Regions from separate parts of the Bradyrhizobium elkanii USDA 76 genome, predicted to be linked through region 2. Evidence: riboswitches for the same ligand, from Rfam matches in the RefSeq annotation. Region 2 holds a riboswitch; the other holds the start of a gene.
What was found. A riboswitch is a leader RNA that binds a small molecule or an ion and turns the genes downstream of it on or off. The one in region 2 is predicted to bind glycine.
Positions count from the first base shown of each region.

Region 1: it holds a riboswitch for glycine, as region 2 does, so the genes downstream of both, JEY66_RS18700 (D-amino acid dehydrogenase) here and gcvT (glycine cleavage system aminomethyltransferase GcvT) in region 2, are expected to answer to the same signal.

Region 1 covers NZ_CP066356.1:3,880,121-3,883,528, forward strand. The annotation lists gene JEY66_RS18695 (ABC transporter permease) at 1-299, opposite strand, end outside; gene JEY66_RS18700 (D-amino acid dehydrogenase) at 460-1,818, opposite strand; glycine riboswitch at 1,884-1,998, opposite strand; glycine riboswitch at 2,002-2,108, opposite strand; gene JEY66_RS18705 (M20/M25/M40 family metallo-hydrolase) at 2,200-3,330, opposite strand.
Region 2 covers NZ_CP066356.1:3,716,279-3,719,686, reverse strand. The annotation lists gene alaS (alanine--tRNA ligase) at 1-915, opposite strand, end outside; glycine riboswitch at 1,118-1,206, shown strand; gene gcvT (glycine cleavage system aminomethyltransferase GcvT) at 1,348-2,493, shown strand; gene gcvH (glycine cleavage system protein GcvH) at 2,514-2,879, shown strand; gene gcvP (aminomethyl-transferring glycine dehydrogenase) at 2,902-3,408, shown strand, end outside.

The DNA.
Region 1 (3,408 bases), 160 kb from region 2:
GAGATCGACGGCTCGAGACGCGGGCCGATCATCTCGAGGATCGGCTTGTTCGAGATCAGGGAGACGCCGAGGTCGCCGTGCAGCAACTTGGCGACCCAGGTATAGAACTGGATGTAGATCGGCTCGTTCAGACCAAGCGAGGTCCTGATACGTTCGAGCTGTTCGGGCGTCGCGTTGTCGCCGGCGAGGATGGCGGCCGGGTCGCCCGGCGTCAGCCGCAGCAACAGGAACACGAACAGAGCCACCACGCCCATCACGGGAATGGCGGCGAGGATGCGGCGAAGCAGATATCCGAGCAAATTTGATCCGTTGGGTTGTGGTCGATGAAGTCCCCAGCGGGACCGTTGCACACCAGACCGTAGCACAGATGGTAGCAGACTCACGGTAGAACTTGAGCAAGTCCCATGCCATCGGTGCTGCGGATTTTGCGGTGCAGCTAATCAGTCCTGTGGGCCGCGATTATTCCTCCGGTGAAGTTCGAAGCAGTCCACTGGAAGGTGGATTGATTTCAGCTTTGCGCGCGTTGGCAGGCACGTCGAGCCCGGCACCGAACGACGGCGCCATCGGCGGCGTGTCGAGGTCGCGCCAATCGTCGATCGCCTGGGCCACCATCTGCGCCGTCGCCGCCGACAGCGTCCAGCCGAGATGACCGTGACCCGTGTTGTAGAACACGCCCGGAATCCGTCCGGCGCGAACCACCGGCATCATGTTCGGCATCATCGGGCGCAGGCCCGCCCATGGCACGACTTTCGACGTATCGATCTCTGGGAAATGATGCCGCACCCAGTCCACCAGCGGTTGAATGCGGTCGGCGCGAATGTCGCGGTTGAAGCCGTTGAACTCGGCGGTGCCGGCGACGCGGAAGCGGTCGGCGCCGAGCCGGCTGGTGACGATCTTCGCAGCTTCATCGAGCAGGCTGACGGTTGGGGCGGCGTTCCGGCTTTGTGGCGCATCGAGCTGCACCGTGATCGAATAGCCCTTCACCGGATAGACATTGACGCGGTCGTTGAGCAGGCTGGCGAAGTGGCGGCTCGCCACGCCTGCGCAAATCACGATCCCGTCCGCTTGCAATTGATGCCGCGTCGCGACCGCAGCTTCATGTGAAGCAGCTTCGTTCCAGCCGATGCGGAAGCCGTCATCGCCGCGTGCGATCGTGTCGACGTCGGCTTCATGGACGAAGCTCGCGCCACGGCGGACGCAGGCGTCGGCGAGGCCGCGGGTGAACTTGTGGATATCGCCGGTTGCGTCCGACGGCGTGAAGAAACCGCCATAGCAGGCCGTCTGCAGCGCGGGTTCGATGACGCGGATTTCGTCCGATGTCACCGGCCGGCGGTCGAGCCCGCCCTGCTGCAGCAGCGTGTTGACCTTGAGGCCGGCTTCGAAGCCGGCCTTGTCGTGATAGACGTGCAGGATGCCGCGGCGCTCGAGATCGAAGGCGATATTCTCGCGCTCTGCGATCGAGAACAGATGCTTGCGCGCTTCGATGGCGAGCTTCGTGGTCTCGATGGTGTTGCCGCGATAGCGCGTGATGTGGCCTACGAACTCGCCGATCCAGGAATATTTGTGCCAGCTCGGCTTCGGGTTCATCAGCAGCGGCGCGTCGCTTCTGAGCATCCAGCGCAGCCCCTTGAGGATGGTCGCAGCGCTGTTCCAGACTTCGGCGTTGCTGGCGGAGAGTTGTCCGCCATTGGCGAACGAGGTTTCCATCGCGGCGTAGCGATGCCTGTCGAGGACAGTCACCTTGTAGCCGCGTTCAAGCAGGGCATAGGCCGTCGTTACGCCGGTGATGCCGGCGCCGATGATCGCGATGTGTGGCATGATAGTTGTCAGGCTCCCGTGGGTTAGAGTCGCCGAACCACCGGTGAAACCGGCATCGGCGCCCCATCTGTCACGGTACCTGAGAGCTTGATCCGCATCGGGCCGGGGCCAGAAGCGAACTATCCCCTTCGGTGGACGTCACGGCCCTTGATGTGCGGCCATGTTCGTCTCTCTCCAGATCGTCCTGACGATACGGTCCTTTTGCCTGAGAGTTTCCGGGGCGGTTGCTCCGTCGGCGCCGAAGGCAACAACACGAATGTTGTCGCTTCGATCTCTCCCGCATCGTCGCGTTGGACGGCCGGACCGTAGGCGAAGCCTTAAAAATGGACAAGGCTAAATTTCGATCCGGCAGTGCCAACGTGTTGTGCAGTGCAATCGATGTCAGTCCAGCGTCGCCAGCAGTGCCGCCATCAGGCGGCCGCGTTCGGCGAGGCTGTCGACCTCGATGTGCTCGTTGAGCGTATGCGCATCGGCGCCGCGAACGCCGAGGCCGTCGAGCGTGGGGATGCCCATCGCGCCGGTGAAGTTGCCGTCCGAGCCGCCGCCGGCGCTGCCGTGCGGCAGATCGAGACCCATCGCTGCCGCAAGGCCTTTTGCCTTTTCGTAGAGCGCCATGGTGCCCGCATCAGGTTCCCACACCGGGCGCGTGACGCCGCGCGTCACCTTGAAGGTGACGTCGTTGGCGGTACCCGACAGTGCCAGCATGCGCTCGACGCCACGATCGAGATCGGCCTGGCGCTTGGCCATGCTGAGCGCTTCGCCGGTGCAGGTCGTCGCGACGCAATTGACCCACTGGCCGCCATGCACGATGCCGACCGAGAAGGTGCAGTCCTCGGTGGTCATGCCGTCGATGGCGATGATCTGCCGCGCCATCTCGCGGATCGCGGAACGCCCGGAAGACAGCGTTGCACCGGCATGGCTGGGCTTGCCCGTGGCTTCCAGATTGAAGCGCGCGATCGCATAGCGGCCGGTGACGACGCCGTTGTTCGGGCGGCCGGGCTCCGGCACCAGCACGTATTTGTTGCGCGCGGCTTCCGCCTCGATGATGTCGCGCGTCGACGGCGTGCCGACCTCTTCATCGGGGGTGAACAGCACCGTGATCGGCAGCGGCGTGGTGAAGGAGGCGCGCGCCAATTGCCTGATCGCCTCGATCGACAGGTAGTTGCCGCCCTTCATGTCGAAGATGCCCGGCCCGAAGCACTTGTTGCCTTCGCGCCGCCACTTCAGCTTCTCGATGGTGCCGACCGGGTGAACGGTGTCCAGATGGCCGGCGATCAGGATGCCGGGCTGGCCCTGTTTCGGATGGGGGAAACGGGCGCGGACGCAGCCCGCGAAGCCCTGGCGTCCGGCGATGCGCTCGATCGTCGCACCCATGATCGCCATCTCGCGGGCGGCGAGATCGAGCATGCGCTCGACCGCGGCGGCGTCCCAGGTCGGGCTTTCGCATTCCACCCAGCTGCGCAGGCCCTGCAGCATCGTTTCGGAATCAAAGGGGAGATTGGCTGGGTTCATCGTTGTTCTCTCTTGTTGTTCTGACGGCGCCGGCATCGCGCGCGCGTTACGAAAATCTCAGCCGACGATTTTGTAAAG
Region 2 (3,408 bases):
GATCCGGCGCAGCACGTAGCCGCGGCCCTCGTTCGACGGCAGCACGCCGTCGGTGATCAGGAACGCCGACGAGCGCAGATGATCCGCAATCACGCGGTACGAGGCCAGGTTCTGCTCGCTCGGCCCGTGGCCGAGGGCCGACGCCGCCGCATCGATCAGGTTACGGAACAGATCGGTCTCGAACACGCTCTCGACGCCCTGCAGGATGCAGGCCATGCGCTCCAGCCCCATGCCGGTGTCGATCGAGGGACGCGGCAGCGCCACGCGCTCCTCCTTCGTCACCTGCTCGTACTGCATGAACACGAGGTTCCAGAATTCGAGGAAGCGATCGCCATCCTCCTCCGGGCTGCCCGGAGGGCCGCCCCAGATGTGCTCGCCACGGTCGATGAAGATCTCGGAGCACGGACCGCACGGGCCGGTGTCGCCCATCGCCCAGAAATTGTCCGAGGTCGGGATGCGGATGATGCGGTCGTCCGAGAAGCCCGCGATCTTCTTCCAGTAGCCGGCCGCCTCGTCGTCGGTGTGGTAGACGGTGACCAGCAGCTTGTCCTTCTTCAGCCCGAAATCCTTGGTGATTAGATTCCAGGCGAGCTCGATCGCGCGCTCCTTGAAGTAATCGCCGAACGAGAAGTTGCCGAGCATCTCGAAGAAGGTGAGATGGCGCGCGGTGTAGCCGACATTGTCGAGGTCGTTATGCTTGCCGCCGGCGCGCACGCACTTCTGCGACGTCGTGGCGCGCTGATAGGAGCGCTTCTCGACGCCGGTGAAGACGTTCTTGAACTGCACCATGCCGGCATTGGTGAACATCAAGGTCGGGTCGTTGCGCGGAACCAGCGGCGACGAGGCCACGATCTCGTGCCCGTTCTCCTTGAAGAAGTTCAGAAATGTCGACCTGATGTCGTTGACGCTGCTCATGTTCATCCAATCGGAAAAAGGGGCCGGCCAGCCGCAAAAAGGCGTCATTTTCCGGCCGAACGCTTTTAGACATTGCCAGCTGCGGTGTCCAGAAACTGTGCAGGCGGATCATGGGCTTGCCGCGGCAGCACAAAGCCCATTGGATAGTTGCTGCAGCTGCGTTGACAGTCTTGGTGGCGCCGTGTTTTCTACCTACCTATACCTAGTCACGTCGGGAGAGACCGGCCTTACCGCCGGCGCCGAAGGAGCAACCGCCCCGGAAACTCTCAGGCAAAAGGACCGCGTGACGTCTGACATCTGGAAAGAGACGCTGGGGTTCGCCCCGATGCGTCCGCCGACGGGATAATACTCTCAGGCACAGCGACAGATGGGGCTTTCTGCAGGTTTCTCAAGGGGAAATAGGTCCCCGACGGGAACCGCGAGGGCCCTGTGATGCTTGCAAGCGAAACTTCCCCGCTGAAACAGACCCCGCTGCACGCGCTGCACCTTGCGCGCGGCGCCAAGATGGTGCCGTTCGCCGGCTACGACATGCCGGTGCAATATGCGGCCGGCGTGTTGAAGGAGCATCTGCACACCCGCAAGGAAGCCGGCCTGTTCGACGTGTCGCACATGGGCCAGCTGGTGCTGAAGGCCAAATCCGGCAAGGTCGCCGACGCGGCGCTCGCGCTGGAGAAACTGGTGCCGCAGGACATCGTTGGCATCGCGCCGGGACGGCAGCGCTACGCTCAGTTCACCAACAACGAGGGCGGCCTGCTCGACGACCTGATGGTGGCGAATTTCGGCGATCACCTGTTCCTGGTGGTCAACGCCGCCTGCAAGGAAGAGGACGAGGCGCATCTGCGCGCGCATCTCTCCGATAGCTGCGAGATCGTGGCGCTGGCCGACCGCGCGCTGATCGCGCTGCAGGGGCCGAAAGCCGAATCGGCGCTGGCGAAACTTTGTCCAGATGTCAGTTCGATGAAATTCATGGACGCCGGTCCGCGCCGCGTCGCCGACATCGACTGCTTCGTCTCGCGCTCCGGCTATACCGGCGAGGACGGCTTCGAGATCTCGGTGCCCGCGGACAAGGCGGAAGCCCTGGTCACCGCGCTGCTCGACAATCCCGACGTGTTGCCGATCGGCCTCGGCGCGCGCGACAGCCTGCGGCTCGAAGCCGGGCTGTGCCTCTATGGCCATGACATCGACACCACGACGACGCCGGTCGAAGGCGCGCTGGAATGGTCGGTGCAGAAGGTTCGCCGCAGCGGCGGCGCCCGCGCCGGCGGCTTCCCGGGCGCCGACAAGATTCTCGCGCAATTCGCAGATGGCGCCGGGCGCCGGCGGGTCGGCCTGAAGCCCGACGGCCGCGCCCCGGTGCGCGAAGGCGCGGCATTGTTCGCCGATGCCGCCTCGACCGAGCAGATCGGCAAGGTGACCTCGGGCGGCTTCGGCCCGAGCCTCAATGCGCCGGTCGCGATGGGCTATCTGCCTACCGCCCTTTCCACGGCCGGCACCACCGTTTTCGCCGAAGTGCGAGGCCAGCGGCTGCCCCTGAAGGTCGCGGCAACGCCCTTCGTCCCCAATACCTACAAACGCTAAACGCCAAAGGATCGATCCCCATGACGACGCTGTACACGTCCGACCACGAATGGCTCCGCATCGAGGGCGACGTCGCCACGATCGGCATCACCGACTATGCGCAGTCGCAGCTCGGCGACGTCGTGTTCGTCGAACTGCCCAAGGTCGGCCGCAGCCTGAAGAAGGCCGAGGCCGCCGCGGTCGTCGAATCCGTCAAGGCCGCCTCCGACGTCTACGCGCCGATCACCGGCGAGGTGGTCGAGGTCAACGACGCGCTCGCCGCCGAGCCCGCGCTGGTCAATTCGGACGCAGGCGGCAAGGCCTGGTTCTTCAAGATGAAGATTGCCGACAAGGGCGAGCTCGGCGGCCTGATGGATGAGGCCGCCTACGCCGCGCACACCGCCTAAAGGATCACCCCGAGGATCACCCATGAACGCGCCCTTCAAGCCGATCAACGAAGCCGCCACCGATTTCGTCCGCCGCCACATCGGACCGTCGCCGCGCGACATCAACGCGATGCTCGAGACGGTCGGCGCCGCGAGCCTGCAGGCGCTGATGAATGAGACGCTGCCGGCCTCGATCCGGCAGAAGGCGCCGCTCGATCTCGGCCGGGCGCTGAGCGAGACCGAGGCGCTCGCGCATATGAGCGAGCTCGCCGCGCAGAACCAGGTGTTCACCTCGCTGATCGGCCAAGGCTATTCCGGCACCATTTTGCCCGCGGTGATCCAGCGCAACATTTTGGAGAACCCGGCCTGGTACACTGCCTATACGCCGTACCAGCCGGAGATCAGCCAGGGCCGGCTCGAAGCGCTGTTCAACTTCCAGACCATGATCTGCGACCTCACCGGGCTCGACGTCGCCAACGCCTCGCTGCTCGACGAGGCGACCGCAGCGGCGGAGGCGATGGCGCTCGCCGAGCGCCACTCGCAGGTCAAG